2 regions of the Streptomyces decoyicus genome follow, and region 2 is predicted to be linked to the other one. Evidence: riboswitches for the same ligand, from Rfam matches in the RefSeq annotation. Region 2 holds a riboswitch; the other holds the start of a gene.
What was found. Region 2 has a riboswitch for glycine ahead of gcvT (glycine cleavage system aminomethyltransferase GcvT). Riboswitches for the same ligand answer to the same signal wherever they lie in the genome.
Positions count from the first base shown of each region.

Region 1: another riboswitch for glycine. It lies ahead of gcvP (aminomethyl-transferring glycine dehydrogenase); the one in region 2 lies ahead of gcvT (glycine cleavage system aminomethyltransferase GcvT).

Region 1 is NZ_CP082301.1:1,001,170-1,013,050, reverse strand. Features, by position in the region: gene K7C20_RS04300 (mannose-1-phosphate guanyltransferase) at 71-2,566, shown strand; gene K7C20_RS04295 (DUF881 domain-containing protein) at 2,651-3,574, shown strand; gene K7C20_RS04290 (small basic family protein) at 3,571-3,903, shown strand; gene K7C20_RS04285 (DUF881 domain-containing protein) at 3,909-5,003, shown strand; gene K7C20_RS04280 (FHA domain-containing protein) at 5,122-5,970, shown strand; gene ftsR (transcriptional regulator FtsR) at 5,988-6,734, shown strand; gene K7C20_RS04270 (bifunctional nuclease family protein) at 6,791-7,264, shown strand; partial or broken gene K7C20_RS04265 (MerR family transcriptional regulator) at 7,452-8,056, shown strand; gene K7C20_RS04260 (DNA polymerase IV) at 8,123-9,589, shown strand; gene K7C20_RS04255 (PRC-barrel domain-containing protein) at 9,493-9,882, opposite strand; glycine riboswitch at 9,997-10,094, shown strand; gene gcvP (aminomethyl-transferring glycine dehydrogenase) at 10,283-11,881, shown strand, end outside.
Region 2 is NZ_CP082301.1:5,828,760-5,840,640, reverse strand. Features, by position in the region: gene K7C20_RS25855 (enhanced serine sensitivity protein SseB C-terminal domain-containing protein) at 1-380, opposite strand, end outside; gene K7C20_RS25850 (enhanced serine sensitivity protein SseB) at 442-1,239, opposite strand; gene K7C20_RS25845 (AAA family ATPase) at 1,332-2,054, opposite strand; glycine riboswitch at 2,276-2,371, shown strand; glycine riboswitch at 2,372-2,489, shown strand; gene gcvT (glycine cleavage system aminomethyltransferase GcvT) at 2,523-3,650, shown strand; gene gcvH (glycine cleavage system protein GcvH) at 3,777-4,154, shown strand; gene glyA (serine hydroxymethyltransferase) at 4,253-5,512, shown strand; gene K7C20_RS25825 (L-serine ammonia-lyase) at 5,977-7,362, shown strand; gene K7C20_RS25820 (hypothetical protein) at 7,460-7,762, opposite strand; gene K7C20_RS25815 (phosphatase PAP2 family protein) at 7,945-8,700, opposite strand; gene K7C20_RS25810 (phosphatase PAP2 family protein) at 8,697-9,302, opposite strand; gene K7C20_RS25805 (DedA family protein) at 9,392-10,087, opposite strand; gene K7C20_RS25800 (BlaI/MecI/CopY family transcriptional regulator) at 10,202-10,636, shown strand; gene K7C20_RS25795 (sensor histidine kinase) at 10,799-11,881, opposite strand, start outside.

The sequences.
Region 1 (11,881 bases), 4.8 Mb from region 2:
TGGAACAGCGGGCGATTTGGACAGGTGAAGTCGGCAAGACCGTCGTCTCTTAGAGGAGGACGCTTCCGACATGAAGGCCGTTGTGATGGCCGGCGGCGAAGGAACACGACTTCGCCCTATGACGTCCAGCATGCCCAAGCCCCTGCTTCCTGTTGCCAACAGGCCGATCATGGAGCATGTACTCAGGCTGCTGAAACGGCATGGTCTCAATGAGACCGTCGTAACCGTGCAATTCCTCGCCTCGCTCGTAAAGAACTACTTCGGCGATGGCGAAGAGCTCGGAATGGAGCTCACCTATGCCAATGAGGAAAAGCCACTCGGCACCGCGGGCAGCGTGAAGAATGCCGAGGAAGCCCTCAAGGACGACGCTTTCCTCGTCATCTCCGGTGACGCCCTCACGGACTTCGATCTCACCGATCTGATCCGGTTCCACAAGGAAAAGGGCGCCCTCGTCACCGTCTGCCTCACGCGGGTGCCCAACCCGCTCGAATTCGGCATCACCATCGTCGACGAGGCCGGCAAGGTCGAACGTTTCCTGGAAAAGCCCACCTGGGGCCAGGTCTTCTCCGACACGGTCAACACCGGTATCTACGTCATGGAGCCGGAGGTCTTCGACTACTTCGAGCCCGATGTGCCGGTCGACTGGTCCGGCGATGTCTTTCCGCAGCTCATGAAGGAAGGCAAGCCGATCTACGGCTATATTGCCGAGGGCTACTGGGAGGATGTCGGCACTCACGAAAGCTATGTGAAGGCCCAGGCCGATGTGCTCGAAGGCAAGGTCGATGTCGAAATCGACGGCTTCGAGATCTCGCCGGGCGTATGGGTCGCCGAGGGCGCCGACGTCCACCCCGACGCGGTGCTCCGCGGCCCGTTGTACATCGGTGACTACGCCAAGATCGAAGCGGAAGCCGAGCTTCGCGAGCACACCGTCGTCGGCTCCAATGTCGTCGTCAAGAGCGGTGCGTTCCTGCACCGGGCCGTGGTGCACGACAACGTCTACATCGGGCAGCAGAGCAATCTGCGCGGCTGTGTGATCGGCAAGAACACCGACATCATGCGGGCCGCCCGGATCGAGGACGGTGCCGTCATCGGCGACGAATGCCTCATCGGCGAGGAGTCGATCGTCCAGGGCAATGTGCGGGTCTATCCGTTCAAGACCATCGAGGCCGGCGCGTTCGTCAACACCTCGGTGATCTGGGAGTCCCGCGGCCAGGCTCATCTGTTCGGCGCCCGCGGTGTGTCCGGGATTCTCAATGTCGAGATCACGCCGGAACTCGCCGTGCGGCTCGCGGGCGCGTATGCCACCACGCTCAAGAAGGGCTCCACGGTCACCACCGCGCGAGACCACTCCCGTGGCGCGCGGGCACTGAAGCGCGCGGTGATCTCCGCTCTTCAGGCCAGCGCCATCGACGTACGCGACCTGGAGAACGTCCCGTTGCCGGTCGCACGCCAGCAGACCGCCCGGGGCAGCGCCGGCGGCATCATGGTCCGGACGACGCCCGGAGTGCCGGACTCCGTCGACATCATGTTCTTCGACGAGCGGGGCGCCGACCTCTCGCAGGCCGGGCAGCGCAAGCTCGACCGGGTCTTCGCCCGCCAGGAGTACCGTCGCGCCTTCCCCGGCGAGATCGGTGATCTGATCTTCCCGGCCAGCGTCTTCGACTCCTATACCGGCAGCCTGTTGCGGGCCGTGGACATCACGGGCATCGGCGAGGCGGGACTGAAGGTCGTCGTGGACGCCTCGAACGGCAGTGCCGGCCTTGTCCTGCCCAGCCTCCTGGGCCGGCTCGGTGTGGACTCCCTGACCATCAACCCCGGGCTCGACGAGTCCCGGCCGACCGAGACGGCCGACGCCCGGCGTTCCGGGCTCGTCCGGCTCGGGGAGATCGTGGCCTCGGCACGGGCGGCGTTCGGTGTGCGCTTCGACCCCGTGGGCGAGCGGCTGTCCCTCGTGGACGAGCGCGGCCGGATCATCGAGGACGACCGGGCGCTGCTGGTCATGCTGGATCTGGTCGCGGCCGAACGGCGCACCGGGCGGGTGGCGCTTCCGGTGACCACGACCCGGATCGCCGAGCAGGTGGCGGCGTACCACGGCACGCAGGTGGAGTGGACGACGACGTCGCCCGACGATCTGACCCGGGTGGGACGCGAAGACGGCACCGTCTTCGGCGGGGACGGCATGGGCGGCTTCATCGTCCCCGAGTTCAGCAGCGTCTTCGACGGCGCGGCGGCGTTCGTCCGGTTGATCGGCCTGGTGGCCCGCACCCAGCTCACGCTCAGCCAGATCGATGCCCGGATCCCGCGGGCGCATGTCCAGCGCCGTGACCTGGCCACTCCCTGGGCGGTCAAGGGGCTCGTCATGCGGCATGTCGTCGAGGCGGCCGGTGACCGGGACGTGGACACGACCGACGGCGTACGGGTCGTGGAGCCCGACGGCCGCTGGGTTCTGGTGCTGCCCGACCCCGCTGAGGCCGTCACCCACTTGTGGGCGGAAGGCCCCGATGACGCCTCCGCCCAGCAGCTGCTGGACGAGTGGTCCGCAGTGGTGGACAGCGCAGGACGCTGACCCGGACCCCGCCGGCGGGTCGTGCCCGGGCACGCCGGTGGGGCCATTGGGAGACTGTGCGGCGGACGTGCGACGATGTGCGGCATGTCGCAGCAGCGCCCCGATCGGAGCAACACGAACACGCCGGCCGCGCGCCCCGATGCGTCCATGTCGCTGCTGAACAATGTGATGGATCACAGCCTCGACGACGGATATGCCGAGGCCGCCGCGCGGAAGTCCGAAGCCGGCGTGCGCGGCCTGCCGCGTACTTTGCGGGCGAAGTTGGGCCTCGCGGCCGGTCTGGTGCTCGCCGCGGTCGTGGTGACGGTGGGGGCGGCGCAGGCGCGGATATCCGCACCGACGCTGGCCAAGGAGCGTACGGAGCTGATCAACCGCATCCAGAAGGGCACCGGCGAGGCGGACCGGCAGCAGCAGCGGGTCGATGCGCTCCGGGACGACGTCAGCAGAATGCAGCGCGAGGCGCTGAAGAAGCACGGCGGCGACAAGGCCGAACTGCTGGCTCTGCTCTCCGGTTCCTCGCAGGCCACCGGGCCCGGCGTGAAGCTCGTCGTGGACGACGCCAAGGGCGCGGAGTCCCATGGCGGCGGTCCGCGCGAGAGCAGTGGTTTTTCGGACACGGGGCGGGTACGCGACAGGGACATGCAACGCGTGGTCAACGGCCTGTGGGCGTCCGGTGCGGAGGCCATCTCCGTCAATGGACAGCGGCTTACGTCACTCTCGGCGATCAGAGCCGCAGGAGACGCCATACTGGTCGACAACAAGCCACTGGTGCCGCCTTATACGGTGCTGGCGGTGGGGGACGGGCAGCGGCTGAGCACCGCGTTCCAGGGCAGCGCCGATGGCCAGTACCTGCATGTGTTGCAGGAGAACTACGGCGTACGTACCAGGATTTCCGCGGAGAACGAGGTCACGCTGCCGCCCGCGCCCAGTTTGATCGTACGTACCGCAAAGCCACAGGCCGGTGCCGCCAAGGCGGACGGCGCCGACACAGGGAAGGGCACATCGTGATCGCCGTATTGGGCCTCATCGTGGGAGTCGTGGTCGGACTTGTCGTCCGACCCGTGGTGCCGACGGTGGTCGAGCCCTACTTGCCGATCGCTGTCGTCGCGGCGCTGGATGCCGTGTTCGGTGGTCTGCGCGCGATGCTGGACGGCATCTTCGACGACAAGGTCTTCGTGGTCTCCTTCCTGTCGAATGTCGTCGTCGCCGCGCTGATCGTCTTCCTCGGCGACAAGTTGGGCGTCGGCGCCCAACTCTCCACCGGCGTCGTCGTGGTGCTGGGTATCCGGATCTTCTCCAACGCCGCCGCGATCCGCCGGCACGTCTTCCGGGCGTGAGGCGGATGTCGACCGAGGAGACCCCGGAGCCGGTGAAGAAGCCGGAGCAGTCGGTGCAGCCGGAGCGGGCGGAGCGGCCCGAGCCGGTGGCGAAGTCGGAGCGGGCGGAGCGGCCCGAGCCGGAGTCGAAGGCGCTTGAGTCGGAGCCGGACCAGCCGGAGCCGGAGCGGTCGGAGCCGGGCCGGCCGGAAGCGGGGCAGGACAGGGGCCCGGCCGGCCGGCTGCCGATGCCGCCCGAGAGCCGGAGCATCCCGGAGCGGGCGGACTCCGAAGAGGAGACCGAAGCGCAGGAACCGGACAGTGCTGGACAGAAGACGGACAAAGGGGCAGACTCCTCGACTCCGGATGTGATCGCCGATGACGGGAGTGCGGAGCGCCCGAAGAACGGTCGGGAGCGGCTGGTGGCGAGCCTGTGGCCGCCGCGGCTGACCCGGGCTCAACTGATCGTCGCGTTGCTCCTGTTCATTCTCGGACTCGGTCTGGCGATTCAGGTACGTTCCACAAGTGACAGCAGTGCGCTGCGGGGTGCGCGCCAGGAAGACTTGGTGCGCATTCTGGACGAGCTGGACAACCGCTCCCAGCGGTTGACCGACGAACAGCGGCGCCTGGAAGGGCAGAAGACCGAGCTGGCGAACAGCTCGGACCAGGCCGAGGAGGCCCGTAAACAGACCGTGGAGAAGGAACAGCAGCTGGGTGTGCTGGCCGGGACCGTCGCGGCGCAGGGGCCCGGCATCAACCTGACCATCGATGACCCGACGCACTCCGTCGAGGCGGACAAGCTGCTGGACACCATCCAGGAGCTGCGGGCGGCCGGCGCCGAGGCCATCCAGGTCAATGACGTCCGGGTCGTCGCGAACACCTCCCTCTCGGATCTTCAGGGTGGTGTGGGGATCGACGGCAAGCGCGTCGCGCAGCCGTTCCGCTTCAAGGTCATCGGGAAGCCGGAGGACCTCGAACCGGCGCTGAACATTCCCGGCGGAGTGGTTCAGACGCTGGAAAAGGAGCAGGCCAAGGTGTCTGTGACCCGTGAGGAGAAGATCATTGTGGACGCCTTGCGAGAGGCGAAGCGGCCTGACTACGCTCGGTCGTCATCGCAGTGAGGCGTAGGCGTATGTCGAGTGCCCGGCGAGGGCATGAGGTAGCGGGGGGTCGACGCACCGTGCGTGTGGTGTGTGGTGGAAACTGTCTGAAGGCCACGGACGTTCACAGGATGTCCGGATGGGCCGGTGTGTGCATCGAGGGTTCGTCCTGCCCCACGGGCGGGTCTATTTCGTTCAAGGGGAATCGCCCGTGAAGTTGTTTGGAAAGCTGTTCGGCAAGAGCGCGCGCCAGGAGGGCGGCAGCGGCTCCGCGCGGCACCGCGCGTCGGGCCGGCCCGACGAGAGCGGTTCGGCCGAGGACCGTCCGCTCTTCCGTGACGAGGTCAGCGGTCCGTCCGGGGGGTACGGCGCGGGTTCTGTTGACCCCTCCGGTCCCGGCCGCATAGGTTCCCAGGAACCATCAGCCGCACGCACGGGTGGAGGGTCGGCCTTGCCGGTTTGTACGAGGTGTGGGAACCGGAACGCCGAGGCGAGCCGGTTCTGTTCCAACTGTGGTGCGCCCCTGCGTCCGGGCGCTCAGCCCGAGCGCGCGTCCGAGACGACCTCCACCATCTCCATTTCGGGGCTGGAGGCCTACGACTCGGAGGCGACGGGCCAGAACCTGTCGCCGTCGCTGTCCCCCGAGGCGCAGGCGGCCGTCGACGCCCTTCCGCTCGGGTCGGCGCTGCTGGTCGTCCGCCGGGGTCCGAATTCGGGCAGCCGCTTCCTTCTGGACAGCGAGCTGACGACGGCGGGCCGGCATCCGCAGGGCGACATCTTCCTCGACGATGTGACGGTCTCGCGCCGCCATGTGGAATTCCGTCGCGGTCCGGACGGTCTCTTCACGGTCGCCGACGTCGGCAGCCTGAACGGCACCTACGTCAACCGTGAGCGGATCGACTCCGTCGCCCTCGCCAACGGTGATGAGGTCCAGATCGGCAAGTTCCGCCTGGTCTTCTACGCGAGCCAGCGAGGCGCCGGTATCTGACCGGTCGGGGAAGGCATATGCGCGATACACCGAAAGGCGGTGCCGGCTCTGCCGGCGCCGCCTCCTCGGACGGCAGGCCGGTGAGCATCGGCACGGTGCTCACCCTGCTGCGCGAGGAGTTCCCCGAGGTCACGATCTCCAAGATTCGCTTCCTGGAGGCCGAGGGACTGGTCGAGCCGAAGCGCACGCCTTCCGGATACCGCAAGTTCACACCGGCGGACGTGGAGCGGCTGGCCGGCGTCCTGCGGATGCAGCGGGACCACTATCTGCCGCTGAAGGTCATCCGGGAGCATCTGGACGCCCTGGAGCGCGGAGAGCAGGTGCCGCTGCCGGCCCCGACCACTCCCTCGCGGGATCTGGTCGAGGGCGTACACGAACCTGGTGAGGAGCGCCCCACGGCTGCCCGGATCGGCCGGGCAGAGCTGCTGGCCGCCGCGGAGGTGGACGAGGCGGCGCTCGCCGACTGGGAGTCCTACGGACTCATCGTCCCTCATGCGGAGGGCGGATACGACATCGAGGCCGTCACGGTGGCCAAGCTTGTTGCGGACCTGGGCCGTTTCGGTCTCGAACCGCGGCATCTGCGTGCCGTGAAGGCGGCCGCCGAGCGCGAGGCGGGCCTGGTCGAGCAGGTCGTTGCACCCCTTCGGCGGCACCGTAACCCGCAGACCAGGGCCCATGCCGAAGCCACCGCCAGAGAGCTGGCGACGCTGTCCGTACGGCTGCATGCGGCACTGGTGCAGAGCGCTTTGCGGGTCCGGCTGTAGTGAGCAAACGAGTGCCCGACTACCCAAACCGGCCGGGCACGTCCTAGGGTTGCTGTGTGAACGAGCTCGACGTCGTGGGTGTCCGGGTGGAAATGCCTTCCAGCCAACCGATCGTGCTCCTGCGGGAGGTGGGAGGCGACCGATACTTGCCCATTTGGATCGGGCCAGGGGAGGCCACCGCCATCGCCTTTGCCCAGCAGGGCATGGTCCCTGCCAGGCCGCTGACGCACGACCTTTTCAAGGACGTGCTCGAAGCGGTGGGCCAGGAGCTGACGCAGGTCCGCATCACGGATCTGCGCGAGGGGGTTTTCTATGCCGAACTCGTCTTCGCGAGCGGGGTCGAGGTCAGCGCGCGTCCGTCCGACGCGATAGCGCTGGCTCTGCGCACCGGAACGCCGATCTTCGGTACCGACGGTGTGCTGGACGACGCGGGGATCGCCATCCCGGACGAGCAGGAGGACGAGGTGGAGAAGTTCCGCGAGTTCCTCGACCAGATCTCGCCCGAGGACTTCGGGACCAACAGCCAGTAATACCGGCCAGGCGAACCACCTGTTTTTGGCCAAACAACTAGCCCTTCCCCGTGCGAGGTCACGAGAAACCACTCGTAGGGTGATTATCACTCGGCGTGGCGAGCGCGGCGATCGTTGACGCACCCCGAGTGACTGCATACCGTCGATATGGCAGGTCCCGTCCGGGACGTGGAGGACGGAGGGCGGCGTGGCAATCACCGGCGACGGTATGGCGGCGGAAGGGGCGTTGCCGCTCCACTCGGGCGCAGCAGCGAATCCTGCCCCGGCACCGGCCGCGGCGGTGTCGGGGGACTGCGAGGCGCAGAACATCGGCTATCGCGGCCCGACCGCCTGTGCGGCAGCGGGCATCACCTATCGGCAGCTCGACTACTGGGCGCGTACGGGCCTGGTGGAGCCGAGCATCCGGCCGGCGTACGGCTCGGGCACCCAGCGGCTCTACAGCTTCCGGGACGTCGTGGTCCTGAAGATCGTCAAGCGGCTGCTGGACACCGGGGTGTCGCTTCAGAACATCCGCACGGCCGTCCAGCATCTGCGCTCGCGCGGGCTGGCGGATCTGACGCGGATGACGCTGATGAGCGACGGCGCGACGGTCTACGAGTGCACCTCGCCCGACCAGGTCGTGGATCTGCTCCAGGGCGGTCAGGGCGTCTTCGGGATCGCCGTGGGCGGGTCTGGCGGGACGTGGAGAGCGCGCTGTCACAGCTCCACGGAGAGCGTGTGGACACCGGCGAGACCCTGGTCGGGAAGAACCCGCAGGACGAGCTGGCGCGGCGGCGCAACCGCGCGGGCTGAGTCCCTGACGGCGCTACCGGCCCGGCATCGGGCCGATTGTCAGTGGCATGGGGCAGCATCGGACATGTGAGACCTGCCCCGACGATCCTGCATCTCGACATGGATGCGTTCTTCGCGGCCGCCGAGCAGGCGGCCAAGCCGAGCCTGCGCGGCAAACCCGTGGTGGTCGGCGGGATCGGGCCGCGCGGAGTGGTCTCCACGGCGTCGTACGAGGCCCGGGTGTTCGGTATCCGCTCCGCGATGCCCACGGCCCAGGCGCGCCGGCTGTGCCCCAACGCCGCCTATCTCACCCCTCGCTTCACGTTGTACCGCCAGGTGAGTGAGGCGGTGATGGAGCTGCTGCACGCGCTGTCGCCGCTCGTGGAGCCGCTGAGCCTGGACGAGGCGTTCGTCGACCTGGAAGCGGGCGGGGTGCCGCCCGAGACGGCCGCCGTGCGGGGCGTGGGGGAGCAGCTGCGCCGCGACATCCGCTCCGCCACGGGCCTGACCGGCTCGGTGGGGCTGGCCGGCGCGAAGCTGCTGGCGAAGATCGCGTCCGAGGCGGCCAAGCCGGACGGCCTGGTGGTGATCGAGCCCGGTACCGAACGGGAGCTGCTGGGCCCGATGACGGTGCGGACGCTGCCCGGGGTGGGGCCCGCGACGGCCGAGACGCTGCGCCGGGCCGGGATCCACACCGTCGCCGAGACCGCGGAGGCCGGTGAGGCCGAGCTGGTGCGGCTGCTGGGCAAGGCGCACGGCGCGGGGCTGTATGCGATGGCGCTGGGCCGGGACGACCGGCCCGTGGTGGCCGAGCGGGATGCGAAGTCCATCTCGGTCGAGGACACCTTCGAGGTCGATCTGACCGACCGGACCCGGGTGCGCAGTGAGGTGCTGCGGCTGGCCGACCGCTGCGTCCAGCGGCTGCGGGCCGCCGGGCGGTCGGGACGGACGGTGGTCATCAAGGTGCGCAACTACGACTTCTCGACGCTGACCCGCTCCGAGACGCTCCGGGGGCCCACCGACGACCCGGCGGTGATACGGGAGGCCGCGGCGCGGCTGCTGGAGATGGTGGACACCACCGGCGGGGTGCGGCTGCTGGGTGTGGGGGTCAGCGGACTGGCCGACTTCACGCAGGAGGACCTCTTCGCCCAGGTGGCGACGGAGCGGGAGGCGGAGGAGACCGCGAAGGCCGCGGCAGCCGCGGCGGAGGCGGCCGGCGGCGGGACGGAGCCGCACGAGGCCGAGGAGGAGCGGCCGCGGCGCTGGCATCCGGGACTGGACGTGGTGCACGACGAGTACGGGGCCGGGTGGGTGCAGGGCAGTGGGGTGGGGAGGGTGACCGTACGCTTCGAAACGCCATGGTCCGCACCGGGAAGGGTGCGGACCTTTGCTGTCGAGGATCCGGCGCTGCGGCCGGGGGAGCCCCTGCCGCTGGTGCGCGGGGGGCCGGCGGACGGTCAGTCGTCCGAGCCGGCGATCCTGCCGAAGTCCTTGTCGCCGGAGCCGGGGGAGGACACCGGGTCGGAGGTCGGGGAAGAGATATCCAGTCGGTAGTGGTGATAGAGCTGAAGTTCCTGCTCAGGCGAGAGGTGACGGCCGACACCGAAGTCCGGCGCATCCTTGATCAACTTGCGGTCATAAGGAATGTGCAGGCCCTCACCGACCATCTTGCTGGGTTCCAGGGGGACGAACGCGTCCCGGCTGAAGAGTCCGGTACGCACGGCCGCCCACTCCGGTTCCCCCGTCGCGTCGTCGAGATATACCTCGTCGATCGTGCCTATTTTGGTGCCGTTACGGTCGAACGCTTTGCGGCCGATCAGGCTCCGGGGATCGATATCGGTTTGCACGGCCCCTCCAATTGGTCGCAACTGCCCTCTGACAACTACCAAACGGCACATTTCATGCCCTGGCCACTCGAAGGAGCCTTCGAGAGCGGCGCTGGTAGGCTGGCCAATGGCCGCAGACCCCGTGCGGGAGAGTCCTGTGTCGTTCGCGACCTGGGCGCCGAAGGAGCAAATCCTCCCCGGAATCTCTCAGGCACACGTACCGCATGGGTGAGGTCACTCTGGAAAGCAGGGCGGGCGACGGAAGGCACAGTGCCGGGGCCCCTCCTCACCGACGGTGAAAGCCGGGCCGCCTCGTGCGGGCCGGTGAAACTCTCAGGTTGAGATGACAGAGGGGGAGGCCGTCCGGGCACCCGCGTCGCGGTGCCCCTCGTAGGTCGCGCCGACCAGGAGGCCCCCGCAGATGACCACCAATCGCATCTCCTTGACCGAGCTGGAACGCGGCACCCCGTTCGAGCACCGTCACATCGGTCCCGACCACGAGGCGCAGGCGAAGATGCTCGCGCACGTCGGGTTCGGTTCGCTGGACGAGCTCACCGCCACCGCCGTCCCCGACGTGATCAAGAGCGCGGAGGCGCTCGGCCTGCCGCAGGCCCGTACCGAGGCCGAGGTCCTTCAGGAGCTGCACGGCCTCGCGGACCGTAACCAGGTGCTGGCGTCCATGATCGGACTCGGCTACTACGGCACGTTCACGCCGCCCGTGATCCTGCGCAACGTCATGGAGAACCCGGCCTGGTACACGGCCTACACCCCCTACCAGCCGGAGATCTCGCAGGGCCGCCTCGAGGCGCTGCTGAACTTCCAGACGATGGTCGCCGACCTGACCGGACTGCCCACCTCCGGCGCCTCGCTGCTGGACGAGGGCACCGCGGCCGCCGAGGCGATGGCGCTCTCCCGCCGGGTCGGCAAGGTCAAGCAGGGCGTCTTCCTGATCGACGCCGACTGTCTGCCGCAGACCATCGCCGTGATCCAGACCCGCGCGGAGCCCACCGGCGTCGAGGTCGTGGTCGCGGATCTGTCCGACGGCATTCCGGCCGAGATCGCCGAGCGGGGTGTCTTCGGTGTGCTGCTCCAGTACCCGGGCGCCTCCGGTGCGGTGAGTGACCCCCGCCCCGTCATCGAGCAGGCCCACGAGCTGGGCGCGATCGTCACCGTCGCCGCCGATCTGCTGGCCCTGACGCTGCTGACCTCGCCCGGTGAGCTCGGCGCGGACATCGCCGTCGGCACCACCCAGCGCTTCGGCGTCCCGATGGGCTTCGGCGGACCGCACGCCGGCTTCATGGCCGTACGCGACCAGTTCGCCCGCAGCCTCCCCGGACGTCTGGTGGGCGTCTCCGTCGACGCCGACGGCAGCAAGGCCTACCGCCTCGCGCTCCAGACCCGTGAGCAGCACATCCGCCGGGAGAAGGCCACCAGCAACATCTGCACGGCGCAGGTGCTGCTCGCCGTCATGGCCGGCATGTACGCGGTCTACCACGGGCCCGAGGGCCTGCGGACGATCGCCCGGCGCACCCACCGCTACGCCGCGGTCCTCGCCGAGGGCCTGCGGGCCGGCGGGGTGGAGATCGTCCACGACGCGTACTTCGACACGCTGACCGCGCGGGTGCCCGGCCGGGCCGCCGAGGTCGTCGCGGCCGCCCGCGAGGCCGGTGTCAACCTCCGGCAGGTCGACGCCGACCTGGTCGGCATCGCCTGCGACGAGACCACCGGGCGCGCGCAGCTGGCCGGCGTCTGGGGTGCCTTCGGTCTGCACGGCGACGTCGAGCAGCTGGACGCGGCCGCCGCGGAGACGCTGCCGCAGGCCCTGCTGCGCAGCGACGACTACCTCGCCCACCCGGTCTTCCACCAGTACCGCTCCGAGACCGCGATGCTGCGCTACCTGCGCACCCTCGCCGACAAGGACTACGCGCTGGACCGCGGCATGATCCCGCTCGGTTCCTGCACGATGAAGCTGAACGCGACCACCGAGATGGAGCCGGTCACCTGGCCCGCCTTCGGCCAG
Region 2 (11,881 bases):
ATACGGCGCAGATCCAGCCAGGGGATGCCGACACCGCCGCCGGGGGCATGCGGATTCAGCCACAGGCCCCAGCGGTCGGGGAAGAGCGAGGCGGCGATCTCCGGGCCGGTGACGACTTCGTGGTCACGGTTCCAGCCGGAGGCGGCGAGCTCGGGCGCCGAGGTCACACACGGCGCATAGCCGAGGCCCTCGACCTCCATGTTTCCGTACTGCGCATCGGGCATTCCGGCCCGGCCGTGCCAGAGCAGCATCCAGACCTGGCTCGCGGCGAGCGCGTGCAGCAGTGCCTCGTAGGCGTCGTAACGGCCGGGCGCGACCTGCTGGAGCAGCTGCTCCAGCTGTCCGGCCGCCGCCGGCCCTTGATGCGCACCCGCGCTCACGTGGTCCGTCCCTTCTGTCAGCAGGGCACGTGTGGGTGCGCCCGCCCGTCATCCAACCAGCTTACGAGTGGTCCCGAGAGTAGAAGGGCCGCACACGCTCCAGCATCCAGTCGGCGACCGGGTCACCCTGGGCGAGGTCGAGCATGACGAGCTGTACGGGCCAGGGCAGCGGTACTGCGCCGAGCGCACGTCCGAGGGCTGACAGTACCGCCTCGCGGGCAGTGCCGTCGTGCAGTGCGGTGACCTCCGCCCCGATCTGCACTCCGACGAACAGTGCGGGCGTGTCGCCCTCGACGCTTGCCAGGGCACGCCGGGCAGTCAGGACAATTCCGGCGCCGGAGAACTCCAGTCCGGCGGCGGCCAGGAAATCCACCGGTTCGTCCTGCCAGTCCGGCTCGAAGAGCCGCACCCGGCCGCCGCTCGGCAGGCCGGCCGGCTCATGGCGCCCCTCCCGGCACAGTTCGGCCACCGCGGGCGGCGGCAGCGGAACGCCTATCGCGCCGTCGGGGTTGACCGCGATGCCGATGTGCGGCGGCAGCCCGCGGGCGAACTCCCGGGCCGGGGCGACGGTGAAGGACAGGTGCGAGCCGACCACCCGCAGGAACTCCTGCTCGGAGCTGTAGACCGGGACATAGGCCGCACCGCCGAGTTCGACCGTGGGCAGATCGAGGCCGCGGGCGCCGGGGCCCGCGCTCTCCGGCCCGCCGCCGTTGGGCAGCGGCACCCACACCCGGCTGCGGCCCAGTACCTCGACGATCCGGCCACCGGCCTCCGGGTGCCCGACCGACGCGGCCAGCACCTCTTCGAGCTCGTTCGCCGGCCACGCCAGCTGCGGTATCCCCTGCTCCGGAAATGTCATGCGTATCCACCCGTTCCAAACCGCGCCATCTGGCCAAAGACCCTAGACGAGAAGGCGGGAGGGGGAACCCGGGGGGCGGGGTGCGGGTCCGCTCAGTCGAAGCTGACCGTGTCCAGGGCGCTCGCCGCCCGCCGGTCGAGCAGTACCGCCGAGCTGAACCCCTTCGGCAGCCGGCCCGACTCCGCCGCGCCGACCAGCCGGCCCACCGCCCCGCGGTGCCGCGCGAAGGCGTACCCCGACACCCCGCGGCCCCGGGACTCCTGGCCGGACAGCGCCACCTCGGGCGCCACATCGAGCAGCACCAGACGCAGCCCGCGGCCGCCGCGCGCCGCGGACCGCGCGATCCAGCGGCGCACCCACGCCAGGGTGCCGCAGTCGTGCACCACCACGCTCTCGCCGGAGCGCAGCGCACGGTGCAGCGTCAGATAGTGGGCGGCCCGGACCAGCGGGCGGTAGAGGGCGTACGGCAGCCGGCGCAGTCTGCCCCGTGCCCAGCGCTCCCGGACGTCCTGCGAATCGATGCGGTGCACCGCGGCGCCGTGCGCGTCCAGCGGCGGCACGACACGGTGCATGAGGGTGCTCTTGCCGCTGCCCGGCAGCCCGGAGACCACCACCAGGTCACCGGCCGGAAACCGCAGCTCGGCGGCGCCCCGCGCCCGTCCCCCGCCCCGGAGGTCCACGATCTCGGCACCGCGCCCCGGCCGGACCACGGGCCGCGGCGGCCGCCCGGTCCGGGCCGCGACGGGCGGCGCCGCCGGCACGACGTCCGGGGGCGCGACCCCGGAAGTGGCCCCCCATGCCGCTTCGCTGTGCACCGTGATCGTCCTCCCCGTCCGGTTCTGCTCCGGTTCGAGTCCGTCCCCTACCCGCAGAGTGTCAAGAAAAGGTAATGCCCATCAAGGAGATTGTCCGATCTGCCCATGTCACGGGCCGGGCGGCGGCCGGGACTCCTGTATCCGGCGATCCCGTGCAATGATGTGGCCGCCACGTGCACCAGCGCAGCTACTCGTGCACGGCCAACTCCATACCGGCCGCTTGAACCCGCGCGGGAGAGTCCCCGGCCGCCATGGCGGGGCGCCGAAGGAGCAAGTCCTCCCTTGAATCTCTCAGGCCCCTATACCGCGCGGGCGAGGCAGATCTGAAAAGCGAGCCACTGCCCGGCCTACGGGGCGGCTCCACCCAAGGTGCAAACCGGGTCCGTTCGCGCGATCCCGGTGAACCTCTCAGGTTCCGATGACAGATGGGGAGAACGTCTTGTCACCCATGCCTGGGAGCCCAGAACCATGACAGATGCCCCCCGCCGTACCGCCCTGGACGCCACCCATCGCGCGCTCGGTGCCACCATGACCGACTTCGCCGGCTGGGACATGCCGCTCCGCTACAGCAGCGAGCGTGACGAACATGTCGCCGTCCGCACCCGCGCCGGCCTCTTCGACCTCTCCCACATGGGCGAGATCACCGTCACCGGCCCGCAGGCGGCCGACCTCCTCGACTACGCCCTGGTCGGCAACATCGGCGGCGTCAAGACCGGCCGCGCCCGCTACACCATGATCTGCGAGGCCGAGGGCGGCATCCTCGACGACCTGATCGTCTACCGCCTGGCCGACCAGGAGTACATGGTCGTCGCCAACGCCTCCAACGCCCAGGTGGTGCTGGACGCGCTCACCGCGCGCGCGGGCGGCTTCGACGCCGCGATCCGCGACGACCGCGACGCCTACGCACTGCTCGCGGTGCAGGGCCCGGAGTCCCCCGCGATCCTCAAGGCGCTCACCGACGCCGATCTGGACGGGCTCAAGTACTACGCGGGACTGCCCGGCACGGTCGCCGGTGTCGAGGCACTGATCGCCCGTACCGGATACACCGGTGAGGACGGCTTCGAGCTGTTCGTCCGGCCGGCCGACGCGGTCGCCCTCTGGGAGGCGCTCACCGAGGCGGGCAAGGACGCCGGTCTGGTGCCCTGCGGTCTGTCCTGCCGCGACACGCTGCGTCTGGAGGCCGGTATGCCGCTGTACGGGCATGAGCTGACCACCGCGACGACACCGTTCGACGCGGGCCTGGGCCGGGTCGTGAAGTTCGAGAAGACCTCCAACGGCGGTGACTTCGTGGGCCGCGACGCGCTGGCGGCGGCCGCCGGGCGCGCCGAGACCCAGCCGCCTCGCAAGCTGGTCGGCCTGGTCGCCGGGGGCCGCCGGGTCCCGCGTGCCGGGTACCCCGTCGTCACGGCCGACGGCACGGTCATCGGTGAGGTCACGTCCGGGGCGCCGTCCCCGACGCTCGGCAAGCCGATCGCCATCGCCTATGTCGACGCCGCCTACGCCACACCGGGTACCGAGGGTGTCTGTGTGGACATCCGTGGAAGCCATGAGCCGTACGAGGTCACCGCTCTGCCGTTCTACAAGCGGCAGAAGTAACGGTCCATCCGCGGCGGACCCGGGCAGCGGTGCGCCCGCGCGTCTCACTGTGCAAGACCCTCCCCCTGGCCGTGCCAGGGGCGACCCCCTTCACGATCACACCCTCGCGTACAGGAGAATCGAGCCATGAGCAACCCCCAGCAGCTGCGCTACAGCAAGGAGCACGAGTGGCTGTCGGGCGCCGAGGAAGGCGTCTCGACGGTCGGCATCACCGAGCACGCGGCCAACGCGCTCGGCGACGTCGTCTACGTGCAGCTCCCCGAGGTCGGTGCCACGGTCGCGGCGGGCGAGACCTGCGGCGAGCTGGAGTCGACCAAGTCGGTCAGCGATCTCTACTCGCCCGTCGACGGTGAGATCACCGAGATCAACGAGGATGTCGTCAACGACCCCTCGCTGGTGAACTCCGCCCCGTTCGAGGGCGGTTGGCTGTTCAAGGTGAAGATCAGCGGCGAGCCGGGCGAACTGCTCTCGGCCGACGAGTACGCCGCCTTCATCACCGGCTGAGCCACCCGGCTCCCCCCGACCGCCACCGCCCGCGTGACAGCTCCCCCGGACTCCGCCCAGGGGACCCCCTCGCGCCCCTGACTCCCCAGGAAAGACTCATGTCGCTTCTGAACAGCTCCCTCCATGAGCTCGACCCCGACGTCGCCGCCGCCGTCGACGCCGAACTCCACCGCCAGCAGTCCACCCTCGAAATGATCGCGTCGGAGAACTTCGCCCCCGTCGCCGTCATGGAGGCCCAGGGCTCCGTCCTCACCAACAAGTACGCCGAGGGCTACCCCGGCCGCCGCTACTACGGCGGCTGCGAGCACGTCGACGTCGTCGAACAGATCGCCATCGACCGCATCAAGGCGCTCTTCGGCGCCGAGGCCGCCAACGTCCAGCCGCACTCCGGCGCACAGGCCAACGCCGCCGCCATGTTCGCCCTCATCAAGCCGGGCGACACCATCCTGGGCCTCAACCTCGCCCACGGCGGCCACCTCACCCACGGCATGAAGATCAACTTCTCCGGCAAGCTCTACAACGTGGTGCCCTACCACGTCGACGAGAAGTCGAACCTGGTCGACATGGAAGAGGTCGAGCGCCTCGCCAAGGAGCACCGCCCGAAGCTGATCGTCGCCGGCTGGTCCGCCTACCCGCGCCAGCTCGACTTCGCCGAGTTCCGCCGGATCGCGGACGAGGTCGGCGCCTACCTGATGGTCGACATGGCGCACTTCGCCGGCCTGGTCGCCGCGGGTCTGCACCCCTCCCCCGTGCCGCACGCCCACGTCGTCACCACCACCACGCACAAGACCCTCGGCGGTCCGCGCGGCGGCGTGATCCTCTCCACCCAGGAACTCGCCAAGAAGATCAACTCGGCGGTCTTCCCGGGTCAGCAGGGCGGCCCCCTGGAGCACGTCATCGCGGCGAAGGCGGTGTCCTTCAAGGTCGCGGCGTCCGACGACTTCAAGGAGCGCCAGCAGCGCACCCTGGACGGCGCCCGCATCCTCGCCGAGCGCCTCATCCAGCCCGACGTGACCGAGGTCGGCGTGTCCGTGCTGTCCGGCGGCACCGACGTGCACCTGGTCCTGGTCGACCTGCGCAACAGCGAGCTCGACGGGCAGCAGGCCGAGGACCGCCTCCACGAGGTCGGCATCACCGTCAACCGCAACGCCATCCCGAACGACCCCCGGCCCCCGATGGTCACCTCCGGCCTGCGCATCGGCACCCCCGCGCTGGCCACCCGCGGCTTCCAGGCCGAGGACTTCCGCGAGGTCGCCGACATCATCGCCCAGGCCCTCAAGCCCGCCTATGACGCCGAAGCCCTCAAGGCCCGCGTCACGGCGCTCGCGGACAAGTTCCCGCTGTACCCGTCCCTGTGACACGTCTCATGCAGTGACCTTCCTGGCCGTCGGCGACCGGCGGCCAGGAAGGGAACGAGCCGGTGAGCCCGGGGCGCCCGGTCCCGGGCTCGCTGTCCGCGTGCCCGTTCTTCTCCCCGCTTCCGCGCCGTCACGGCGCACTCCGGTGTGGTCGCCCGTGCATGGCCGACGCGGCGGAGGGCAGCAGACCTTCCACGGGGAGGCGGCCTTGCGGCCGGGCCCCGCTCCGGCGGATCAGAGCCGGACCGGCCTCCTCGACAGGCCGGGACCCGTGCGCCGCCCGGCACCGCCCCGGCGCCGTATCCACACCGGCACCGAGCGTTACCCGCGGCGCCGGGAACCCGACGGTTTCCGTCCGGCGGCAGCCGACCGGGTCCGCGTTACGCTCGAACAACGGCGCAGAAACGTACCTCCTGCCCCATTGCTCCACCGTCCACCACGAGCAGACAAGGGAGTCAGCCTCCGTGGCCATCTCCGTCTTCGACCTCTTCTCCATCGGCATCGGCCCCTCCAGCTCCCACACCGTCGGCCCGATGCGCGCCGCCCGGATGTTCGTCGGACGCCTCAAGAAGGACGGCCTGCTCGCCCAGACGGTCAGCGTCCGCGCCGAACTCTTCGGCTCCCTGGGCGCCACCGGCCACGGCCACGGCACCCCCAAGGCCGTCCTCCTCGGCCTCGAAGGCCACTCCCCCCGCACCGTGGACGTCGAATCCGCCGACGACGAGGTCGAGCGCATCCGCACCACCAAGCGCCTGCGCCTGCTCGGGGCGGAAATAGGCACCACCCATGAGATCGACTTCGACGAAGCCACCGAACTCATCCTCCACCGCCGCCGCGCCCTGCCCTACCACGCCAACGGCATGACGCTCTTCGCCTATGACGCCGCCGGCGCGCCCCTGCTGGAGAAGACCTACTACTCGGTCGGCGGCGGCTTCGTCATCGACGAGGACGCGGTGGCCGGCGAGAACCCGATCGTCCCCGACGACACCGCCCTGACCCACCCCTTCCGCACCGGCGACGAACTCCTGCGCCTCTCCCACGACACCGGCCTGTCCATCTCCGCCCTCATGCTGGAGAACGAGAAGGCCTGGCGCACCGAGGACGAGATCCGCGCCGGACTGCTGGAGATCTGGCAGGTCATGCAGGCCTGCGTCACCCGCGGCATGTCCCGCGAGGGCATCCTGCCGGGCGGCCTCAAGGTCCGCCGCCGCGCCGCCCACTCCGCCCGCCAGCTGCGCTCGGAGGGCGACGCCACCGCCCACGCCATGGAGTGGACCACCCTCTACGCGATGGCCGTGAACGAGGAGAACGCCGCGGGCGGGCGCGTGGTGACCGCACCCACCAACGGCGCGGCCGGCATCATCCCCGCCGTCCTGCACTACTACATCAACTTCGTGCCCGGCGCCGACGAGGACGGCATCGTCCGCTTCCTGCTCGCGGCCGGTGCGATCGGCATGCTCTTCAAGGAGAACGCCTCCATCTCCGGCGCCGAGGTCGGCTGCCAGGGCGAGGTGGGCTCCGCCTGCTCGATGGCCGCCGGCGGCCTCGCCGAGGTCCTGGGCGGCTCGCCCGAGCAGGTCGAGAACGCCGCCGAGATCGGCATGGAACACAACCTCGGCCTGACCTGCGACCCCGTCGGCGGCCTCGTGCAGATCCCCTGCATCGAGCGCAACGGCATGGCCGCCGTCAAGGCCGTCACCGCCGCCCGCATGGCCCTGCGCGGCGACGGCCGCCACCATGTCTCCCTCGACAAGGTCATCAAGACCATGAAGGACACCGGCGCCGACATGAGCGTCAAGTACAAGGAGACGGCGCGGGGCGGTCTGGCCGTCAACATCATCGAGTGCTGAGGAAGGGGCGGAGGGCGATGTCCGGAAGGGCGCCCTCCGCCCGCCGGGAGTGAGCCGTCGGGCCGGGTGCACGGGCAGGCGGGACCGCCGGTCCGGGCTATCTGCCGATCTCCCAGGCGAAGGGCGGGAGTTCGCGGGCCCGCGAGTAGATCTCCAGGGCCTGGCTCGTGGGGACGAAGGGGTGGACGCGGGCGCCTTCGAGGCCGGCCAGCAGACGGGCGCAGTGGTGGACGCAGCCGGCGACCTCCCTGCCCTGGCGGTCGACGAGAGTGGCGGCCTCCCGCGGCCCCTCGCAGGGGGTCGGGTCCTTGGCGGCGGCGGCCGCGCAGCGGCGGGGGGCGGGCGCGGCGGTCCCGTCGGCTGACGGGCGCGGCGGTGAAGCGTCGAGCGGCTGGTTCATCGGTGGTCCCCCTGGTGGTGCGGCGGTACGTGCCGTGAGCGGCGCCGGTGGCCGAATCGCTCCCGTCGTCACGGCACCTCAGGACAGTGCTGCTCGGCGCGGGACGCGTCCATGCCCGCCTTGGGGAAGACCTGATCCGATCGTCAGCTGTTCATGGGAATGCGCATATGCGGGGATGGGCACTATGGGGCTCTCGCCGGCCCGCATCGGGAGCGGCCCCGGCGGGGGAAGGCGAACGGCTCCAGGAGCAGTGCGAGGGCCAGCAGGGTCGCCGCCAGGAGCCAGCCCCCGAGGACATCGCCGGGCCAGTGGAGGCGCAGGGCGACACGGGTGAGGCCGACTCCGACGGCCCAGAGGGCGAGCACCACGTACCAGGTGCGGGCGACGGAAGGCCGGGCCCGTTGGGCGATGCCCCAGGCCAGGATTCCGGCCGCCAGCGCCGAGGTGGTGGCATGGCCGGAGGGGAACGCGTAGCCGGAGGCGCGCCCGGCCCAGTCGACGGCGGGCGGGCGGGGGCGGGCTAGCAGCTCCATCAGGCCGTAACGGATCGCCTGGCCGACGGCGAGCACGACGAGGGTGCAGATCACCGCGCGGAGCCGGCCCGCCGCGTCCCGGCCGGCCAGCAGGCCGGCGAGTACTGCCAGCAGATAGGGGACCGGCCCGGTTCCGGTGGCGGTCAGCGCACCGGCCATGGAGCGCAGCGGCTCCCCGTGGTGGGCGGCGGCCCAGCGGAGGGCCGCCCGTTCGGGAGCGACCGGGGCTCCGTGCCGTACGGACACGGTGACCGCCAGGGCGGCGAAGAGCGCGGCGCAGACCGCGGCGAGGACGAGAAGCGGGGCCGTACGGGGGCGCCGCCGCGGCCCGGCGCGCGAAACCGGCTCCGAGCCCGGCCGTGACGGCCGCGGCCGCGGGCCCGGTCCCGGCTCGGACGCCGTCACCGTGCGGCCACCAGCGGGCGCAGCCGGGTGGCGCGGATCCGGTCGACGGCGGGGGCCGCGCGGCGGGCGAGCGGGGTGAGTCCCCGGGCGACGAGGGCGCCGACGATCAGGCCGGCGGCGACGTCGTGCGGGTAGTGGGCGCCGACCCAGACGCGTGAGGCCGCCATCAGGAGCGCGGCCGGTACGGCGATCCGGCCCAGCTGCCGGTCGCACAGCAGCAGGGCGACCGCGGCCGCCGCCACGAGGGCGGAGTGGTTGCTGGGGAAGGACCAGTCGCCGGGCCCGGGACAGACCTCGATGGTGACGGCGTGGAGCGTCCGGCAGGGACGTGGTTCGCCGAAGAGGCTCTTGGCGAGGTCGTTGACGAGAAAGGCGGTGACCACGACGACGGGGGTGGCCAGCGCGGTCGCCATGGTGCCGGAGTCGCGGGTCCGCGCCCGCCACCAGCCGGTCAGCATCAGGAAGGCGAAGAGGGCGAGGCCGTAGTCGGTGGCGTACGTGATGAGGGTGTTGAGCTCGTGCGGGGTGTGCCGGGCGAGCCAGGTGATCCGGGTATACAGGCCGCCGTCGATCGAGGCTCCCCCGAAGGCGAGGTGGGTCACGGGGTTCTCCTTGGCGGCTCGGATGCTCGGCGGCTCGGCGGCCGGGGCGGTGCTGCGGAGGGGGCGGTGGTGCGGAGGGGGCCGGTGGTTCAGGCGCCGGGCGGCGGGGTGGGGTCGGGCGCCTGGTGCGGGCGCCTGCGGGAGCGGAGCAGTTCGACGGCGAGCGGGGCCAGCGAGACCAGCACCACCAGGGCGACCAGCGGCAGCAGATAGCGGTCGACGTTCGGTACGGACGAGCCCAGGGCGTAGCCGGCGAGGGTGAGGCCGAGGGTCCAGAGCAGGCCGCCGGCGATCTGCCAGAGGGCGAAGGTGCGGGCGGGCACGCCCAGGGCGCCGGCCAGCGGGTTCAGCACGGTGCGCACGACGGGGACGAAGCGGGCCAGGACGAGGGCCTTGGCGTGGCCGTAGCGGGCGAGGAGCGCCTCGGCGCGGGCGGCGCCCTCGTGCAGCCGGCGGGCGCGGCTGCGGGCCAGCAGGGCGCGGCCGCCGCGCCGGCCGATCCAGAATCCGACCTGGGAGCCGGCGAGCGCCCCGACGGCAGCGGCCGTGAGCACCTGCGGCAGCGCGAGGTGGGCCCCGCCGCCGGTGCCCGGGGCGCACAGCAGACCGGCGGTGAACAGCAGCGAGTCGCCGGGCAGGAAGAAACCCACCAGCAGCCCCGTCTCGGCGAAGAGCACGACGGCGACGCCCAGCGCGCCGAACGCGGCCAGCAGCGACCCGGCGTCGAGCACGTTCACGGCCTGGTTGACCGCTGTCACCTGCGGAAATGCGGCGGCGGCAGACATGTCGGCGGCCCCTTACATAATGGGTTGCGGGCCGGCTTCCGGCCGCCCCGACCGACTACAGTTACGTAGACGGTCTACTGAACTGTAGACGACGAAGAGGTCAAGGGGCGTTCCATGTCGGAGACATCACCCGTGCAGCGGCGCCCCTCAGGCGAGCTGGAGGCGAGCGTGCTCGCGGCGCTCTGGGCGGCCGGGGGGCCGCTGAGCCCCGCCGAGGTCCAGAGCGCGCTGGGCGGCCGGCTCGCGCGCACCACCGTCACCACGATCCTGACCCGGCTGCACGACAAGGGAGCGGTCTCCCGCTCCCGGGCCGGCCGCGGGTTCGCGTACTCGCCGATACAGGACTCCGCGGGGCTGACCGCCCGGCGGATGCGCAGCGAGCTCGACAAGCAGGACGACCGCGGCACCGCGCTCGCCCGCTTCGTCTCGCAGCTGACCAGTGAGGACGAGCAGGTACTGCGGTCCCTTCTGGCGGGCGCGGAGGGCGGCGCCCCCGAGGGAACGGGAACCGGCCAGCGGCCCGGCCCCGGGGCCGGGGCCGGGGCGTGATCTTCGCCGTTCGGATTCCCTGCTGATGCCGCTGCTCGCGGTACCGGCCGCCCGCCGGCCGGCGCAGTCGCTGCCACCGCGCGCCGCGGCCTGGCTGCTGACCGCGTCGCGGTCGTTCGTCGGGAGGGGCAGGCGCCCGTCGGGAAGGGCAGGCGCCCCGTGCTACGCGCCCGGCCCGGCCCCCGTGGCGGGCCGGGCTCCCGGACCGTCGTCCTTTCCCGTTCCGACCGTGAAGCCCAGGGTGGCGCCGCCGCCCGGACGGCGGGTGGCGAAGGCATGGCCGCCATGGGCGGTGGCGATCTCGCGGACGATGGCGAGGCCGAGGCCGGAGCCGGGCAGACCGCGGGCCGTCGCGGCCCGGTAGAAGCGGTCGAAGACCCGGGCGAGGTCGGCGTCCGTGATACCGGGGCCGCGGTCGAGGACCTCGATGCGGGCGCCGGTGACGAGGACCTCGATCGGCTCCGTGCCGCCCGCGTCGAACTTGGCGGCGTTCTCCAGCAGATTGGTGAGCGCACGGTGCAGCGCGGCGGACCGGCCCTCCACCACCGCAGGGCGGATGGTCCGGACGGTGATCTCGCGGCCGGTGCGGCGGCGGGCCGAAGCCGCCGCCTTCTCCGCGACATCGGCCAGGCTCACGTCGGAGAGCGGGTCGTCGTCGCGCTGTCCGGCCGCCAGATCCACCAGCTCGTTGACGAGATCGCTCAGTTCACGGGCCTCCCCCGCCAGATCGGCCAGCAGCTCGTCGCGGGCGTCCGGGGGCAGCTCGTCGAAGCGCTTGAGCAGCGAGATGTTCGTCCGGAGCGAGGTCAGCGGGGTGCGCAGCTCGTGGCCGGCGTCCTGGACGAGGCGCTGCTGGTCCTGGACGGCGCTGGCCAGCCGGCCGAGCATGTCGTCGAAGGCCCGCCCGAGCCGGGCGACCTCGTCCCGCCCCGCCACCGGTACCGGCACGTCCAGCCGCCCGTGCTCCGCCACCTTCTCGGCGACCGAGGTCAGCCGCACCAGCCGGCCGGTGATCCGGCGCGCCAGCCACCAGCCGCCCGCACCGGACAGCGCGATGACCCCGCCGGCCAGCAGGGCGGTGCGCTGCTGGAGCGCGGAGAGCAGATCCTCGGTCTCGCTGAACTTCTGCGCGACCTGCACCGCACCGTGGCCGCCGCCGAGCGCCACCGTCGCGACGTGGTACTCCTCGTCGCCGATGTCCGCCTCCCGCTCCGTATCGCGGCCGGCCTGCGCGTCGGTGGCAAT